2 regions of the Enterobacter sp. RHBSTW-00994 genome follow, and region 2 is predicted to be linked to the other one. Evidence: predicted binding sites of a transcription regulator. Region 2 holds the regulator's gene; the other holds the start of a gene.
What was found. Region 2 encodes CRP, which controls carbon source genes, mostly activating them, when cyclic AMP is high. Its sites were predicted from a motif close to ATGTGANNNNNNTCACAT; they were not measured.
Positions count from the first base shown of each region.

Region 1 (9,565 bases), 2.2 Mb from region 2:
ACCCCAACGTCGCGCCAAGCATGATGGCAATCCACGCCACGACGGGAGAAAAAACAGACTGACTCAGGGTTATCCCCGCCAGCAGCATCACCGAAGCAGGAGGTAACACCGATGAGATCAGCACCGTGGACTTACCAAGCGCCATCACAAAAAGCAGTGCAAAGAGATGCGCGGGATGAAGTGCAAAATGGCTGAGCATATTGTTTAACAACGCCATATTCTTTTCCTGATCCCTGTTTCATCTTTCTATTAAAAATGAAACATCCTAAATACTCCCTCAACATTTCCACGAAAATAATCTTCTAAACACTTCTTAAACATTATTTAAATTTCACGGCAACAGAAAAAAACTGGCGTATTATTTTCGACGTTTTACAACGATCTCGTTATGGCGAGGCTCCTGTACAAATACACGTTATCGCTCTGGTGGGTTCGAGAGAACCGGCACAGGGTAAAACAGGCACTGTCGAATCAAGGCTTTGTCAGTATAACTTCCCTTACGGGATACGGTGTACAGTGCTGAACCCAGGACGTGGGGATCTCTTCTTCGACATGCCCTGTCTTGCTCGCCCCTGAGAGATTTTATTATTCAAAGGGAATTCACTATGTCTTACTCCATTCACAACAATAATCCGGCTTTCAATGAAAGCGCTATCGCGCAATACATGAATACCGATTTCATCGTCCTCAATATTGCTTTATGTGTGGCATCAGCACGCGAACAATTTTTCGAAAAATTAAAAGATGATGATATTCCGTCTCATATTTTCATCGAAGATAATGGCCGACTGGCGGGTATGATTGCCGTCAGAAAATTATTACAGGAAACCAATACGGTGCAGCCGGTTAACGCGCTAATGATTTCGCATTTCGTACAGGTAAAACCTGAAGATGAACGCGCGGATCTCGCAGGGTTACTGGCCCACGGCAGTGCAGATGTCGTTCCCGTGGTGACACACGGAAAGCTGGTCGGTTGCCTGACCGAGCGCGAAATAGCGCATCTGCTGGAAGACGATGTCACAGAAGATGCACAGCGCCAGGGGGCAACGCTGCCGCTGGAAAAGCCGTATCTCGAGACCAGTGCATTCAGCCTGTGGAAAAAGCGCTCCGTCTGGCTGTTGTTACTGTTTGTCGCGGAAGCCTATACCAGCTCAGTGATCCAGCATTTTGAAGAGGCGCTGGAATCCGCCATCGCGCTGGCCTTCTTCATTCCACTGCTCATTGGGACGGGCGGCAACAGCGGGACGCAAATTACTTCGACGCTGGTACGCGCAATGGCGCTCGGCGAAGTGCATTTAAGGGATGTGGGACGAGTGCTGCGTAAGGAGATGAGCACTTCGTTAATGATTGCCGCCACGCTGGGTGTGGCTGGATGCATTCGCGCCTGGATGATGGGGATTGGTCTTGAGATCACACTAATTGTCAGCCTGACACTGGTCTGCATTACGCTGTGGAGCGCCATTGTCGCATCGGTTATCCCGATGGTGCTGAAACGCTGTCACATCGATCCCGCCGTGGTCTCTGCCCCGTTTATTGCCACCTTAATCGACGGAACCGGGCTGATTATCTACTTTAAAATCGCGCAGTACACCCTGGGCCTGGAATGACTCTGTTAGCACCTCACTGACCGGTGAGGTGCTAACAGTGCGTTACAGATTACCCAACTGGTGCGCAATTTCGCGTAGCTGTTGGGCAAGCTCCTGCACATTAGTCCCCTTCTCACCTTTTGCCCCGGTGGACTGTCGCACTACCAGTCTGGCAGGCAAAATGGATGACATGCGCAGCGTATTATCGTCGCTGCTGTCAAGAATGCGGCGGACCGCCTCTTTCCCCTGTAAATCGAGATCGAGTGATACTGTCGTCAGCGCCGGGTAGAAGAATGAGCTTTCGTAGGTATCATCATAGCCAATCACCGATTTCTCACCGGGGATGGAGATTTGCTGCTGATGAAATGCACTCAACACGCCCAGCGCCATCTGGTCGTTGGCGACCAGAACGGCTGAGAAGGGGGCGGTTTCACGTAGCATCTGCAATGCCCCCGCATAGCCACTTTGCGCATCCCAGTTGCCACGAATCACCGCCGCTGGCTCCAGGCCATAGCCTTTCAGGGTTTCCATCCAGCTCTTGAGCCTTAACTGCGCAGAGACAGATGACTCCGGTCCTGCCAGCAATGCAATCTCCCGATGCCCCAGTTCATAGAGGTATTTGACGCTGGCGCGGGTTCCATCTGCCGGGTTAAACGAAACGTTAAACACGGAACTGTACGGATCAACGTCGAGAAAAAGACAGACAATATCATCGTTGTCTGTCGCGATTTTCTGCGCCTGCTCGGCTTCCAGCGGGACGTTAATGATCACTTTGCTGACCAGCTGGGATTTCAGTTCGTTGATGGAATCCTGAATACTATGATTGACGTTCTCATCAATCATCGAAATCAGCACCTGATACCCTTCCAGATTTGCGTAACGTTTTACCGCCGCGGCAACCTGCGAAGGGGCATGTAACGCCAGCGAAATGGTCACCAGCCCAACGGTATGGGACTGCTTCCCCACCAGTTGCTGCGCCAGTCTGTTGGGGACATACCGCAATAACTCTATGGATTTCTCCACCTTGAGACGCGTGGCTTCGGATACATTGGCAGATTTATTCAGTACCCTGGACACGGTCTGATAGGAGACGCCCGCATGGCGTGCAACGTCTTCTAATGTCGCGCTTTTCGACTTCATGGTCCGGTTCCTTATGTAGTTATGCGCTGATTGTAACAGGGGACATCTGAAAAAACGCTGACCACCGTACCCTGACGCACATAACACCATCAAAAAGTATGACGCTCACATTGCCACAATTTGTGGTGAATCTCATTAATCGTAACAAAATAGTCTATTTTATTTGCACTTAATCACACATTCATCATCCTGCAATTGCCATATAACAGGTTTAGGCATTTTATGATATCGGATTTGTGAACGTATGACAAAACAATAAGAGGGTAACAATGAACACGATGATCCGCTCTGTATCTGTTGCGCTGGCAGCCGCGTTAGCGTCTCCTTCGCTGTTTGCCGCGTCTTCAGTACCGATTGATTTTCATGGATATCTTCGCTCTGGTGTGGGCGTCTCACGGGATGGTGGGATGGAAGAGTGGCAAAAAAACAAAATTGGGCGTCTGGGTAACGAAGCTGATACCTATGGCGAACTGGAGCTTGGCTCTGAGGTATACAAAAAGAACGATGTCAGTTTCTACCTCGACAGCATGGTGAGCATGGTGTCTGACGGCTCAAACGACAGTGAAACCACTTTCGGAGATGATGCTCAGTTCGGTTTGCGTCAGTTAAACCTGCAAATCAAGGGGCTGATCCCGGGCGATCCAAATGCCGTGATCTGGGGCGGTAAACGCTATTACCAGCGTCATGATCTGCACATCATCGACACCAAATACTGGAACATCTCCGGTGCGGGCGCAGGTATCGAAAACTACACCCTCGGCCCGGGCGCAGTCTCTGTTGCCTGGATCCGTGGCGACGCCAATGATGTCGACTACCGTGTCGACGGTGATAACGACGTCAATATTAACTACATCGACCTTCGCTATGCAGGCTGGAAACCCTGGTCGGGCGCATGGACTGAAGTCGGTATTGATTACGCGATGCCAAACCCGACTAACAAGCAAAAAGACTACGGCGGCTTATATGAGGCCGACAATGGGGTCATGGTAACCGGCGAAATCAGCCAGGACATGTTTGGCGGCTATAACAAGCTGGTGTTGCAGTACGCGAACAAAGGGCTGGCACAGAACATGGTGTCGCAGGGCGGCGGCTGGTATGACATGTGGAACGACGTGAACGATGCGACCGGCTATCGTGTGATCAACACCGGTTTGATTCCCATTACCGACAAGTTCTCCTTCAACCATGTGTTGACCTGGGGCTCAGCGGATGACACTACGCAATATACCGACAAATCACGCTTAGTCTCCCTGGTAGGCCGCGCGCAGTATCAGTTCACCGAGTATGTACGTTTGATCGGCGAAGTGGGTGGTTTCTACCAGCAAGATACCTATACCGATGGCTCTAAGTACAAACAGAGCGGTGAGAAGTACACCCTCGCGCTGGGCCTGGCTGATGGACCTGACTTTATGTCTCGCCCGGAACTGCGTGTCTTTGCGTCTTACCTGAATGATTCCGAAAAAGGTAAATCCTTCGAAGATGGTACGGCAAATAACACCTGGAACTTCGGTGTACAGGTTGAAGCCTGGTGGTAATGAATAAGCAGTAAATACCGGTTTGCGTTAATCGTTATTGTATCTCCAACTATTGGCTGTTTTTTCCTGCGAATGATAGCAATATCATTGCTGCTCTTATTCTCTTTATTCAGGGATAACCATTATTATGGTTATCCCTTTTTATTTATTTCCGCTGATTAAAATGTTCATCCAGCAACTGACGTAATGCATCAGACTGTCGGCCAAATATTGCATGCACCTGCTGCCCAATAATAATTACGCCAAGCGCCCCCTCAAGTTGTAATGCCTGTGAGTCCACTTGTTTTAAATCTTTTACCGTCACGCGTAAGCGGGTAATACAGGCTTCAACCTGTTCGATATTCTCTTCGCCGCCAAAGGCAGGAATTAAACGTTGTGTGATTTTACTGTCCATAATAAGCCTCCTGGTTATGCAGATAAAAAAATGCCTGCTCGAATGAGCAGGCTCCTTCAGGGTGTTTTTCAGCGCGGTGCGGCGTTATGCCCTCTCCTACGGAGAGAGGGCGAAAATCCGCTACGCCTTACGCTTAAGCACCCGGCAGTCCCACGGCAACAGAACAGTGTCGCCAGCCACTGCCGCCTCGGTCATGCAGTCGGTATAGCCCTGCGGTAACGCCACCATCTGCTGCTGCGCGGTAAAGTTTTGCACAAACACCCAGGTGGTCTCACCATCGGTACGCGCAGTTGCCACGACGCCCGGCGGGAAATCCCCTTCAATGGCACGCGGCAGAGCCAGCTCGACCATGATCCCGGCGAAGAAGTCACGCTGGAACGGCAGATCGTTGCGGGAAGCAACATGCCACGCCTTACCAAGACCAAAGCGGTTCACCGTCACAGCAGGCCGTCCCGCATAGAAATCATCACGGTAGGTTGCCAGCGCCTGAGCCGATTCCGTGTGGATCAGCTCGCACAGGTGGCGAACCTGATATGGCCCCTGCAAGCCCGCAGCGTTGCCTGCCAGCCCCTGCACCAGGTTGCGTTCCCCGTCCCCCAGACAGTCGATCTCCTCCGCCCAAATGCCGAGCAAGTTACGCAGTGGCCCAGGGAAGCCGCCGAGGTGACAGAGGTCAGATTCATCGACAATTCCGCTCCAGTAAGTCGTGACCAGATGCCCTCCCGCCGCGACAAAAGCTTCCGCGCGTTCTGCAAAGCCCTGACGCACCATGTAAAGCATCGGCGCAATCACCAGCGCGTACTGGCTCAGATCGCCGTCGGCATCAATCACATCTACCGCAATCCCTTTTTCCCAGAACGGACGGTAGTGCTCGTTAACGGTTTTTTCATATTCCAGACCCAGATTACGTGGACCTTCCGCATCATCCATCGCCCAGCGGTTTTGCTGATCGAAGATGATGGCCACCCGTGCTTCGGTACGGCAGCCCACCACGCCCGGTAAGCGCTCCAGCATCTCACCCAGACGGGTCACTTCACGCCCGACGCGGGTATCAAGATGGCCGACGTGATCGATAATCGCCCCGTGGAATTTTTCCACCGAGCCACGGCTCTTGCGCCACTGGAAGTACTGCACCGCATCCGCGCCATGTGCCACCGCCTGAATCGACGAGAGAATATGCATCCCCGGCTTTTTCAGCTTGCTGGTTGGCTGCCAGTTGGTCACGCTCGGCGTGGACTCCATCAACACAAACGGTTTGCCACCTTTCAGGCTGCGCATCATGTCGTGATACATCGCGGTATAGCAGGCAAGCGTGGTTTCATCTTTCTCTTTGTGCCACATCGGGTAGCTGTCCCAGGAGATGAAATCCAGCTCTTTTGCGAGCTGCCAGTAATCGTAATCGTAGAAATATTCCATAAAGTTAGTCGTGACCGGCAGTTCCGCATTAGCGGCTTTCAGCGGGACGATTTCGTGATGGCAGAAATCCGTCACCTGCGCCGTGTTGAAGCGACGCCAGTCAAGATTCAGGCCATGAATCGACACTTCCCCCTGCGGCGCAGGAGATTCAATCTGCGACCAGTCGGTGTACGTGTGGCTCCAGAAGGTGCTCCACCACGCATGGTTCAGGTTTTCCAGCGTCTCATAACGGGCTTTCAGCCAGTCACGAAAACGGACCTGACAAAGATCGCAGTGACATTCGCCGCCATATTCGTTCGAAATATGCCAGCCCAGCACCGCCGGGTGCTTTGAGTAACGTTCAGCCAGCAATGTATTGATTTTCAGCGTCTTCTCGCGATAAACCGGGGAAGACATACAGTGGTTGTGACGCCCACCGTGCAACGCCGGTATGCGGTTACGGCCAACGCGCAACACCTCAGGGTATTTTTGCGACATCCACGCAGGACGCGCACCGGTAGGTGTGGCAAGAAATATATGAATACCTGCGGCATATAATTTTTCAATAATGTCATCCAGCCAGGCAAAATCGAATTCCCCTTCGCGGGGTTCCAGTTTCGCCCAGCTAAATATGCCCACTGACATGACATTACATTTCGCCTGCTGCATCATGGCGATATCTTTTTCAATAATACCGGGGTAATTCTCCCATTGCTCCGGGTTATAATCCGCGCCATGCAATAGCGCAGCAACCTTAGGACTTAAAGGCGCAAATTTATTCATATTAAAAATTTCCTGAATTAAGACAAAATACTATTTAAATACCGTTATTGACGGCAGCACCTTACCTTTGCAATCGAATAACGCCTGATTCTCACGTGCATTACCCTCTTTCCACTCGTCATGGATATATTTCATCCCGGTTTTCGTTGCCCATGTCGTGCCAGGAACGGCAATCCAGGTAGGCTCCCAGTAAAATATTCCTTTACCGCGATGGTCAGGCACATCAATAACGCTTTGCATTAAATCGTGAATATAATCGTACTGGCCCTGAACAGTGCCTGGATAGCCACCGTCTTTTTCCTCTTTGGCCTGGAAGCTGTTTTCCGCGTTATCGCAGTTCTCCAGCGTATAGCCGTAGGCTGCCTCGACCACAATCACATCTTTGTTATAACGCTTGCTGATGTCATCCATATTGGCTTTTAACGCACTGATCGGGCCATTCCAGTAGGTGTACATCGACAGGCCGATGATATCGAACGGCACGTCGCGTTTGGTGATCTCATCAAACCACCAGCGGAAGGTGTCATTTTTGGTCCCTTCTGCCAGATGGAGCATAATTTTCACCTGCTCGCCATCGGTCAGGTTCTCTTTCATCCCGCTAATGGCAGCATTGAGCAACCCGGCCAGACGGTCAAACTCACCACCGCCCTGCCCCCAGCTTTTGCCTTCCGGCCAGAGCATACCGCCGTTAATCTCGTTACCGATCTGCACCATATCCGGCAGCACACCCTCTTTCTTAAAGCGGGCGATGATATCGTGGGTGTAATCATGGATCGCCGTTTTCAACTGCGGATAATCCATCTTTTCCCAGGCCTTCGGTTTGAACTGTTTACCCGGATCGGTCCAGAAATCGCTGTAGTGGAAATCGAGCAGCAGCTTGAGCCCCTGCGCCTTCACCCGTTTCGCCAGCGCCAGAGTATTTTCAAGGTTGTTACTGCCGCCGCCATAGCCATTGCCGCTGGCATCTTGCGGATCCACCCACAGACGCAGGCGCACATAGTTCACGCCGTTGGCTTTCAGGATCGCAATGGCATCCTGCTGTTGGCCGTTCTGGTTATAAAATTTGGCGCCGTGTTGTTCCGCTTCCAGTAGCGTCGAAATATCCGCGCCTTTAATAAAATCCGCCGGCATGGCGCTAAACGGGCGCGTTTTCACCGCATCCTCCGCGAAGGCACTGGCGGCAAGACCGCAAGAGAGGCAAACAGCAAGCAAAGCGGGTTTGAGTCTGTTCATGTTGTTATCCTTTGGTACTGCCGGAGGTCAGGCCGGAGACGAAGTATTTTTGTAAAGCCAGATAGAGGATCGCCACCGGCACAGCAATCAGCACAGCGCCTGCTGCGTAGGTGGTGTAACTGGCCCCCATTTTTTGTGCCACCAGGTTATAAAGCCCGATGGGTAAGGTGTATTTGTCCGGGGTGCGCAAAATGGTGCTGGAGAGGATGAAATCCCCCAACGGTCCGGTGAAGGAGAACAGGGCTACCACCGCCACAATCGGCTTGGACAGCGGCATGATGATCTCGATAAAAATGCGGAAGTTACTTGCCCCGTCCATACGGGCTGATTCATCAAGGTCTTTCGGGATCGCGTCGAGATAGCCTTTCATCAGATAGGTGTTCATCGGGATCATGCCCCCCACATAGATCAGCACCAGCGCCAGGTGGCTGTTGATAAGCCCCAGCAGTTGCGACAACACAAAGATGGCAATCAGCGCGGAAAATTGCGGGATCATCTGCAACAACAGAAACAGCATCAGACCATTCTGTCGCCCTTTAAAGCGAAAGCGTGAAAACGCATACGCCGTAAAGCTGACGCTGATCAACGTCAGTACCATGGTCAGGAAGCTGATTTTCATCGAATTCCAGTACCAGGTCATGTAATTCACCTGCCCGTTGAACAGGTCAGCATAATGCTGGAATGACAGGTTCTCCGGAATGATGGAAGAGCTGAGCAGGCTGTTTCCCGCATTCAGCGATGCCCCCACCGTCCAGACCAGCGGGTAAATAATAATCACCGACACCAGCACGATAACCAGCCAGGAGAGCGAGAGCCGAACCCACTTCTCGCGTTTAATACTTTGTGATTTAGCCATTGTTACGTCCCTTACGCCATGTCGTCATTTTTGAAGGATTTGGTGGCGCGGAACTGCCACAGCGCCAGGCCGACGACAAAGATCGACAGCAGGATGGTGATAGTCGCCGCAATGGCATATTGCGAAGACGACATGGTGAGTTTGTAGATCCATGACACCAGAATGTCGGTTCCACCTGCATTGGAGCCCACCACCGCTGGTCCGCCGTTGTTAAACAGATAGATAATGTTGAAGTTATTGAAGTTAAAGGTGTATTGCGTGATCAGGATCGGCGCAATCGAGTACAGCACCAGCGGCAGCGTAATGGTGCGCAGCTTGGTCCAGCTGCTTGCACCGTCCATGGTTGCCGCTTCGTATAAATCATCCGGAATGGCTTGTAGCACCCCAGTGGTCATGGCAAAGACAAACGGGAAGCCCAGCCAGGTTTGCATCATGATCAGCGCCGTTTTGGTCCAGAACGGATCGGTCATCCACGCTTTAGGCGCAATGCCAAAGAAGGCCAGAATCGCATTGTTAATCACGCCGAACGAGTCGTTAAACATCCCGGCGAATACCAGAATAGTGACAAAGCCCGGAACCGCCCACGGCAGGATAAAGATGGTGCGAATCAGCGGCTTAAAGCGCAGATCTTTTTGGTTCACGA
Region 1 covers NZ_CP056199.1:1,697,889-1,707,453, reverse strand. Annotated here, with positions in the region: gene HV346_RS07975 (VTT domain-containing protein) at 1-217, opposite strand, end outside; M-box (ykoK) riboswitch at 376-545, shown strand; gene HV346_RS07970 (magnesium transporter) at 606-1,607, shown strand; gene HV346_RS07965 (LacI family DNA-binding transcriptional regulator) at 1,650-2,726, opposite strand; gene HV346_RS07960 (maltoporin) at 2,996-4,261, shown strand; gene HV346_RS07955 (PTS transporter subunit EIIB) at 4,407-4,655, opposite strand; gene HV346_RS07950 (beta-galactosidase) at 4,776-6,833, opposite strand; gene HV346_RS07945 (arabinogalactan endo-beta-1,4-galactanase) at 6,864-8,066, opposite strand; gene HV346_RS07940 (sugar ABC transporter permease) at 8,071-8,922, opposite strand; gene HV346_RS07935 (sugar ABC transporter permease) at 8,934-9,565, opposite strand, start outside.
Region 1: a site for CRP is predicted at 2,888-2,905, ahead of HV346_RS07960 (maltoporin). Genes of this name have one in related genera too.

Region 2 (9,565 bases):
CCGGAGAGCATTCTGAGCGAGCAGGGACATCAGCTTCTGGCGAATTTCCTCAATCGCTGAATATCTATTGCCTTGTTGTGATTTTTTATGCATATTTCGTGATTATATTTTCACAATTAATGTGACATAAAATGGATGGGCACGACATGGCAACTGAACAATCAGCAATTACCCGCGCGACATTCGATGAAGTAATTCTGCCGATTTATGCACCGGCAGAGTTTATTCCTGTCAAAGGGAAAGGCAGCCGCGTGTGGGATCAGCAGGGTAAAGAGTACGTTGATTTTGCGGGAGGGATTGCCGTCACCGCACTGGGACATTGCCATCCTGCACTGGTGGCGGCGCTGAAAAGCCAGGGCGAAACCCTGTGGCACACCAGTAATGTGTTCACCAATGAACCGGCTCTGCGTCTTGGACGCAAAATCATCGATGCGACTTTTGCTGAACGCGTGTTGTTCATGAACTCCGGGACTGAAGCTAACGAAACTGCGTTTAAGCTGGCGCGCTTCTATGCATCGACCCGCCACAGTCCATATAAAACCAAAATTATTGCTTTCCATAATGCGTTCCATGGGCGCTCGCTGTTTACCGTTTCTGTGGGCGGGCAGCCGAAGTATTCTGACGGTTTCGGCCCGAAACCCGCGGATATCATCCACGTTCCGTTTAACGATCTGCATGCGGTGAAAGCGGTCATGGATGATCATACCTGTGCGGTGGTGGTGGAGCCGATTCAGGGCGAAGGCGGCGTCACTGCGGCAACGCCGGAATTCCTGAAAGGTCTGCGTGAACTGTGCGATGAACATCAGGCGCTGCTGGTGTTTGATGAAGTGCAAAGCGGTATGGGGCGTACCGGCGATCTGTTTGCCTACATGCACTACGGCGTTACGCCGGACATCCTGACCAGCGCCAAAGCGCTCGGCGGCGGCTTCCCAATCAGTGCTGTGCTGACGACGCAGGAGATCGCATCCGCATTCCATGTCGGCTCTCATGGCTCAACCTATGGCGGTAATCCGCTGGCCTGTGCGATTGCCGGTGCGGCGTTTGACATCATCAACACCCCAGAGGTATTGCATGGCGTGAATGCGAAACGCGAACTGTTTGTGAAGCATCTACAGCAGATTGACGACCAGTATGACGTGTTTAGCGAAATCCGTGGGATGGGATTGTTGATTGGTGCAGAACTGAAGCCGCAGTTTAAAGGCCGTGCGCGTGATTTCCTGCATGCTGCTGCCCATGAAGGGGTCATGGTGCTGAACGCAGGGCCTGATGTCATGCGTTTTGCACCATCGCTGGTGGTAGAAAATCAGGATATCGAAGATGGATTAAACCGCTTTGCCCGTGCGGTAGCGCAGATTGTACAAGGCTAATACCCGGTACGTTTTAACCGGCGTGTTAACCAAATGCCGTGATGTGGACGCTGACGCCATGCCACCGACGAAATGGTGTGCATGGTGCTCAAATGTCCCAGAATCCGCTGCAGATGCTGCTCCAGTGTGCTCATTGGCCCGTGAGTCAGGGTCTCCGGCGCCTCAAGAATGTTCGAATCTCCCGCTTCTCCCGGCGCGTCATACTCCAGACGTTGCTGGCAGCGCTGCAAGGCAATTTCACAGGATTCTAAATACCGTTGTGCCAGATCGGGTGTCAGCATCGTATGCTCACGCGCCAGCGTGGTCATGGCGTTGATGTGTTCGACGATAAACTGGCTGTGCGTGACCCACAGCTTCATGTCTGCCAGATAGTGCGAATTAAAGCCAGGCTCCTGCATTGCCTGATTGAGTGAGTTAAACAGGGCGTTATGCGCCTGATTCACCTTCATACGCTGATACGCCAGCGGCGAAGGTTGCGGATCGTTGCTGAGTATCAACCGGATGGCCTGTTGGTCGGCCTCCAGTGCATCGTGGGCGTTCTGACGCAGTAATCCGCTCTGCCATTGCGGCCACAACCAGATCATTCCACCAAAGGCGATCAGGCAGCCAATCAGGGTATCAACTAGCCTGGCGATGATAAATTGTTCGCCATTGAGCGTAAGCAGTTGCAGGGTGTACACCGCCGTTACCGTAAAGCCCACCATTGCCCAGCCGTAGTTTTTACGGATGATCAGATAGCTCACCATTGTGATCGCCAGCATTCCCGCCAGTGTATAACCCTCCGGGACGTGGAAGTGGAGCGTTACCCCGGCAATCACCAGCCCCGCGATTGTGCCTGCTGCCCGGTGAAGAATACGCACTCGCGTCGCGCCGTAGCCGTTTTGGGTGACAAACAGCACCGTCATTAAAATCCAGTACGGTTTTGGCAGATGCAGCGCCACGCCCATCAGACTGGCGACGCTCAGCATCACGCTGATACGGGCGGCATTACGCAGCGCTGCAGATTTGAACGACAGATAGCTCTTCAGGGCGGGGAGCAACGGCAGACGTTTCTGTTTATCCGCCATCAGATCACGAGGGTAAAGTGGACGCTGCGTGCGCAGCACGCGGGCAATTCGACTGAAGTGCCAGGCGCAGAACTGCCCGACCGGGTTATCCGGATGCTGGTTGGCGATTTTTTCCAGCGCGCCCAGCTGTTTCTCCATAGTGAAACGCGTGGGATAGCGGTGATAGAGGATATCGTCAGCCAGCACGCGCAGACGCGCCGCGACCGTTTGCGCATTCCAGCGGATCACCGCTTCAGCGTGGCTGCGCTCGACCAGCTTTTGCACCTCGTGAGGGTAGTGCAAACTGACGGAGATGTGTTCTTGCAGATCCAGCCCTACCTGAAACGTGCGCAGTAACCGCTTGTAGTCATGGTTTTTATTGGCTGCAAGCATATGCAACTGTTGGTAGCACTGGCTTATCAGATCGACCACCTTTTGCTGGCGAGCCAGCAGTGGCGGCAACGACTTTTCCGGGTCGGTGTGCTGAGTCAGCAAGGTGTACTTGGCTTCACAGTAATCAGCAAGCTGTACATAGAGCAGGCTCAGGGATTCACGCAGTGGCTGTTCGCGCCATAGCCAGAACCAAAACCAGTTAAATACGCCGTACCACAGCGTGCCCAGGGCGTAGATAAGCAGGGGTTCCCACACCGGCATATTGCCTGCGAGGCTGAGGGTAAAAATGGCCGCAATAAGCGATGCAGGCAGTAACCGGGCATGCAGTGAGCTGATTTCAGCCGTGACGCCAAGCGTCATCGCAAGTACTGTCAGAATCAGCGGCAGCGGGATCTCACGGGCGAGTAGCAGTTGCACCGCAAGGCTACAACCGGCAAACAGGCAGCCGCCAATAATCAGGCGTTTGAAAAAGCGTTTGTGGGGCGTATCCAGACCCGCAATGTTGCAGCAGGCAGGGACGAGAGAGAAAAGCAGACCTTGTTGCAGATGTCCGAGGAGCAATCCCACAGCCACAGGAAGACACAGCACCAGCGTTTGCCGCAGTGCATAGTTAACTTCCGGGTGATAAATCAGCCTTCGCCACATGGGGGATAGAGACAAAAACGGCGTGACACCTTGCGATGGCACGCCGTTTTACCGGAATTAACGGGTTCCGTAAACCACGATGGTTTTACCGTGTGCGGAGATCAGGTTCTGGTCTTCCAGCATTTTCAGGATACGGCCAACCGTTTCACGAGAACAGCCGACAATCTGACCAATTTCCTGGCGGGTGATTTTAATTTGCATACCGTCCGGGTGGGTCATTGCATCAGGTTGTTTCGCCAGGTTCAGCAGCGTCTGTGCAATACGGCCTGTTACGTCCAGGAAGGCGAGGTTACCCACTTTCTCAGACGTGACCTGCAGACGGCGAGCCATCTGCGAAGAAAGACGCATCAGGATGTCAGGGTTAACCTGGATCAACTGACGGAATTTCTTGTAGGAGATTTCAGCCACTTCACATGCGGTTTTTGCACGAACCCAGGCACTGCGTTCCTGGCCTTCTTCAAACAGGCCCAGCTCGCCGATGAAATCGCCCTGGTTCAGATAAGAAAGGATCATCTCTTTCCCTTCTTCATCTTTGATCAGCACTGCCACCGAGCCTTTGACGATGTAATACAACGTTTCCGCTTTTTCACCCTGGTGAATCAGCGTGCTCTTCGATGGGTACTTATGAATGTGGCAATGAGACAAGAACCATTCGAGAGTCGGGTCTGTTTGCGGTTTGCCAAGCACCATGCGCTGTTATCCTCTGTTATAAGCTGTCACCAGAGTCATAAGATGCATCCGGACTCTGGGGTTGCAATCGAATTCTTACCCATACCTGGGAAGTCGGCTGTCGTAATATTCGCAGCCAGTAAAGTTTGATGTCCTCTGCATACATGTGTAACGTCAATGCATTACTGTAGCATCCCGAGTGTTTTAGCATAGCTTTTGCCGCGTGTCTCCTGGTGTCTCGCTTCAGCATGATGCAGGTCGCCTTCCGTTGCGAGAATTGTAACGCACGCGTAATCTGTCACCAAAAATGCAACGTTGGAGTTAATGAATATGCAAGCGCGTGTGAAATGGGTTGAAGGTTTAACATTCCTGGGCGAATCCGCTTCTGGACACCAGATTTTGATGGATGGTAACTCCGGCGATAAAGCACCAAGTCCGATGGAGATGGTGCTGATGGCGGCGGGTGGATGCAGCGCAATTGACGTGGTATCTATTCTGCAAAAAGGTCGTCATGACGTGACAGATTGCGAAGTTAAGCTGACATCAGAGCGTCGTGAAGAAGCGCCGCGCCTGTTTACGCACATCAATCTGCATTTTATTGTCACCGGTAAAGATCTGAAGGATGCGGCAGTATCACGCGCGGTTGATCTTTCTGCTGAGAAATACTGCTCTGTGGCGTTAATGCTGGAAAAAGCGGTAAATATCACGCATTCCTACGAAGTGATTGAAGCCTGATGTGTGTTGGGCATCATGCACGTTGATGCCCTCATCCGGACCCTCTCCCTGCGGAGAGGGGAAATGTTCATGCGATCTTCTTCCCTTCCATCAGTCGCTCGACCAGCGGCGTCATGATCAACTCCATCGCCAGCCCCATTTTCCCGCCCGGAACCACCAATGTATTCATGTGGGAAATAAACGAGCCCTGCAACATTGCAAGCAGCCAGGGGTAATCAATACCTTCCAGATTTCGGAAGTGAATCACTACAAAACTCTCATCCAGAGAAGGAATACTTTTGGCCGCAAAAGGGTTGGAGGTATCGACCGTCGGGACGCGCTGGAAGTTGATGTGCGTACGCGAGAACTGCGGCGTCAGGAAGTTGATGTAATCCTCCATCGAACGCACGACCGAATCCATCACGGCTTCACGGGAATGACCGCGTTCGCTGGTATCGCGTGTGAGCTTTTGGATCCACTCCAGGTTGACGATAGGAACCACGCCGACCAGCAAATCCACATGTCGCGCCACGTTGTGATGTGGTGTGACCACACCGCCGTGCAAGCCTTCATAAAAGAGCACGTCGGTTGGTTCAGGAAGCGGTTGCCATGGCGTGAACGTGCCGGGAACCTGATTCCAGGGGACGGCTTCATCATAGGTATGCAGATACTTACGGGATTGCCCTTTACCTGTTTGCCCGTACGCATGAAATGTCTGCTCAAGCAGGCCGAAGTCGTTAGCATCAGGCCCAAAGTAGCTGATATGTTTACCGAGATCGCGAGCCTTGCGAATGGCCATATCCATTTCAGGGCGAGTATAGCGATGGAAACTGTCCCCTTCGACTTCGGCTGCCCGTAAGTTCAGTTGCGCGAAAATCTTGCGAAAGGCGAGGCTGGTGGTGGTTGTTCCTGCCCCACTCGAACCTGTAACGGCAATAACCGGATGTCTGGCAGACATAGCAACTCCCTGACTGGAAAGGTTTAACGGTCAGCCATGAAGCGCGTTGCGGGGCATGATATTGACCGTTTCGTGCAATTCGGACCACACCAGCACTACATCGCCACTTTTCAACTGGCGCTTCACATCGGCGACCTTTTGTTCAAGCGAATGTTCATGTTCACCATAATCTGTGCCTTCACGCAACACAAAGCTTTCAATCAGATTATCGAGCGTTTCGGGAGCCAGATCCTGCCAGGGAATAATCATTTTGCGCTTTCCAGATAAGAGGTTAACCAGTCAGGAATACGTGTCTCCAGCCACATCCGGGGATGTCTGAGCGTGCCGCCAACAAAACCGACATGGCCGCCATGCTCGGTCAGTTGATATTGCACATTGGCGGGCAGATATTCCTGCGCGGGTATGGAGTGATGATCCATAAAGGGGTCATCTTTGGCATGAATGATCAGCGTGGGTTGGGTTATTTTGCTGAGCAACGGCATGGCGCTGCACTGACGATAATAGTCAATCGCATCGGCAAAACCGTGGATCTTGGCAGTGATCAGATCGTCAAACTCGCGGATACGACGCACTTTTTTCAGTTGACGCAGGCTGACCGGCAATGTGTCCGGGTAGGCTTTCAGTTTACGTGCCGCGTTGGCTTTCAGCAGGTTGAGCAAGTAGCGCTGATAAACGCGTGAAAAGCCCTTTTCCATATGGTAGCTGCACTGCTCCAGCATGAACGGTGCAGAGACAATCACGGCGGCATCCAACGGAACCGACGCGCCTTCTTTTGCCAGCAAACAGGCGAGCATGTTTCCGCCCAGCGAGTAGCCTACTGCTGCGGTAGGTACGCGGCCAAAATGCTCATTCAGCCAGCGTAAAAACCCTGTGCCGTCTTCGGTTTCGCCGGAATGGTAAATCCGGTTCTGGCGATTGGGTTCGCCGCTGCATCCGCGAAAATGCATCACCACGCCAAGCCAGCCACGCGCTTTTGCCGCCTGGATCAAACCGTGCGCGTAGGGGCTGTACAAGCTGCCCTCCAGCCCATGAAATACCACCAGACGTGGTTTATGCCGGGCCTGCTCAGGCTCTTCGCTCCAGGCGAGATCCAAAAAGTCACTGTCGGGTAAATCCAGGCGTTGCCAGTGCGGTGTGAACTGTAGCTTGCGGCGAATCAGGCGCGGCAGCATGGTTTGCAGGTGGCGGTTTGCCACACCACGCATGGGCACGAACTCTGCGCTTTCTTCGGACGCGATGTCGAAGTCGGATGGAATTATTTGGGTCATAACGGTGCGATGTTAATTCTTGTCTGTCATTTACTATACCTTCCGAATTGTACCCTGTTTATGAAAACGAGGGGCGTTTACCTCTGATTCAGCAATTTCCGCATCGTGAAATGATCCCGATCACAAATCCTTACGCTGATTATTACTCTCAGGCTAACGATTTCTCTCTACGCTTAATTGATGCCTTTCTCACCAGAGTGCAGACTTTACTCAGCGTTAAGCAAATCAAAATGATGTGCTGAATCAGGAGGTTAATAATGTTATCTGGGCAAACACCCGCCCGGGCATGGAACACTCGACGCACTGAGAAAGCGCGCCGTCTGGCTTCTGTCCCGGTGCAGGGCAAGGTACTGCCAACCGGCGACCTTGTCGCCATGCTGGAAAAACTGATCGCGCCAGGCGACAAAGTCGTACTGGAAGGCAACAACCAGAAGCAGGCAGACTTTCTGTCTCGCTCACTGGCTGAAGTGAACCCGCAAATCGTGCATGACCTGCATATGATCATGCCAAGCGTCGGTCGCAGTGAGCATCTGGATATCTTTGAAAAAGGGATCGCCCGCAAGCTGGACTTCTCCTTCTCCGGGACCCAAAGCCTGCGTATTTCGCAGTTGCTGGAAGATGGGCAACTCGAAATCGGTGCAATCCATACCTACATCGAACTTTATTCTCGCCTGTACGTTGATCTCTCGCCCAATGTGGCGCTGATTGCCGGGTTTAAAGCGGACCGCAAAGGCAACCTTTACACAGGGGCCAGTACAGAAGATACCCCAGCACTGGTTGAAGCTGCGGCGTTTCACGACGGGATCGTCATCGCACAGGTGAACGAGCTGGTGGACGACGAGTGTGACCTGCCGCGCGTGGATATTCCTGGTTCCTGGATCGACTACGTGGTGGTGGCGGATAAACCGTTCTTTATCGAACCGCTGTTTACCCGCGATCCGCGCCTGATCAAACAGGAACATATCCTGATGGCGATGATGGCCATCAAAGGTATCTATGCGGAGCACCAGGTACAGTCTCTGAACCACGGGATCGGTTTTAACACCGCCGCAATTGAGCTTCTGCTGCCGACTTACGGCGAACAGCTCGGCTTGAAAGGCAAAATCTGTAAACACTGGACACTGAACCCGCATCCAACGTTGATCCCGGCGATTGAAAGCGGCTGGGTTGAGAGCGTGCACTGCTTCGGTGGTGAGCTGGGGATGGAAGAGTATATCCGTGCTCGTCCGGATGTGTTCTTTACCGGCGCAGATGGCTCTATGCGTTCCAACCGCGCGTTCTGCCAACTGGCTGGCCAGTATGCTGTTGATATGTTCATTGGTTCGACCCTGCAAGTTGATGGCTACGCTAACTCCTCAACGGTGACTCGGGGGCGTTTGTCTGGCTTCGGTGGTGCACCAAATATGGGGCACGATCCGCACGGTCGTCGTCATGCTACCCCGGCATGGCTGAATATGATCACCGAACCGGACCCGATGCAGCGAGGTAAAAAGCTGGTCGTGCAGATGGTTGAAACGTTCCAGGCTGGTGTGAAACCGACCTTCGTGGAAAAACTCGACGCAGTCGAGGTCGCGAAAGCCTCCGGTATGCCACTGGCTCCCGTAATGATTTATGGCGATGACGTGACCCACGTTCTGACGGAAGAGGGGATTGCTTACCTTTACCGTGCGAAGGATCTCGACGAGCGCCGGGCGATGGTTGCAGCCGTTGCGGGCATCACCGATATCGGCCTGGGTGTAGATGCCAAACGCGTCGCCGCGCTGCGTCAAAGCGGCAAAGTGGTTTACCCGGAAGATATGGGCATTCGCCGCACTGACGCCACCCGTTCCCTGCTGGCCGCTGGCAGTGTTTCTGACCTGGTGGAATGGTCTGGCGGTCTCTACAACCCACCTGCGAAATTCCGGAGCTGGTAATGAAACTTCTGCCCCAGATTCAGGTTGAAGGCGGTGCGGAATGGCTGGCGCGAACCGCCACGCAGTGTCTGATTGACGAAGCACGATTAAGCCCGAAGCCCGGTCTGGTGGACAGTCGGGGGAACGGCGCGCACCACGATTTAACGCTCGCGTTAATGGAGCGTTCCGCACACAGCCTGACCCCCACGTTTCAGGCACTGGCGCAACAAAGCTGGCAGCGTCCGGCAGACATTGCGCTCCGGCAAACCGTTGGTCGGCTTGGCCGCGAAGGCGAACAGCAGATGATGGTGGTCACGGAAGGCGTTAATACCCACCGTGGTGCAATCTGGGCACTGGGATTACTGGTGAGTGCCGTGGCGATGTTGGGGGGAAATGCTCGCGCGCAGGCCGTGGCGGAAACCGCAGCGGCCCTGGCAATGCTTCCGGATGATGCCGCGCCGAAAGTGTTTAGCAAAGGTCTTCGTGCGACGCACCGCTACCGTGTACCGGGCGCGCGTGAAGAGGCTCAGCAGGCGTTTCCGCATATTTTACAACGCGCATTGCCGCAGCTTCGTCTGAGCCGTCTGAACGGCAGCAGTGAAGCGCACGCCAG
Region 2 covers NZ_CP056199.1:4,405,237-4,414,801, reverse strand. Annotated here, with positions in the region: gene pabA (aminodeoxychorismate synthase component 2) at 1-60, shown strand, start outside; gene HV346_RS21145 (aspartate aminotransferase family protein) at 147-1,367, shown strand; gene HV346_RS21140 (YccS/YhfK family putative transporter) at 1,364-3,451, opposite strand; gene crp (cAMP-activated global transcriptional regulator CRP) at 3,509-4,141, opposite strand; gene HV346_RS21130 (OsmC family protein) at 4,451-4,855, shown strand; gene HV346_RS21125 (phosphoribulokinase) at 4,923-5,792, opposite strand; gene HV346_RS21120 (YheU family protein) at 5,823-6,041, opposite strand; gene HV346_RS21115 (hydrolase) at 6,038-7,060, opposite strand; gene mdcA (malonate decarboxylase subunit alpha) at 7,318-8,973, shown strand; gene HV346_RS21105 (triphosphoribosyl-dephospho-CoA synthase) at 8,973-9,565, shown strand, end outside.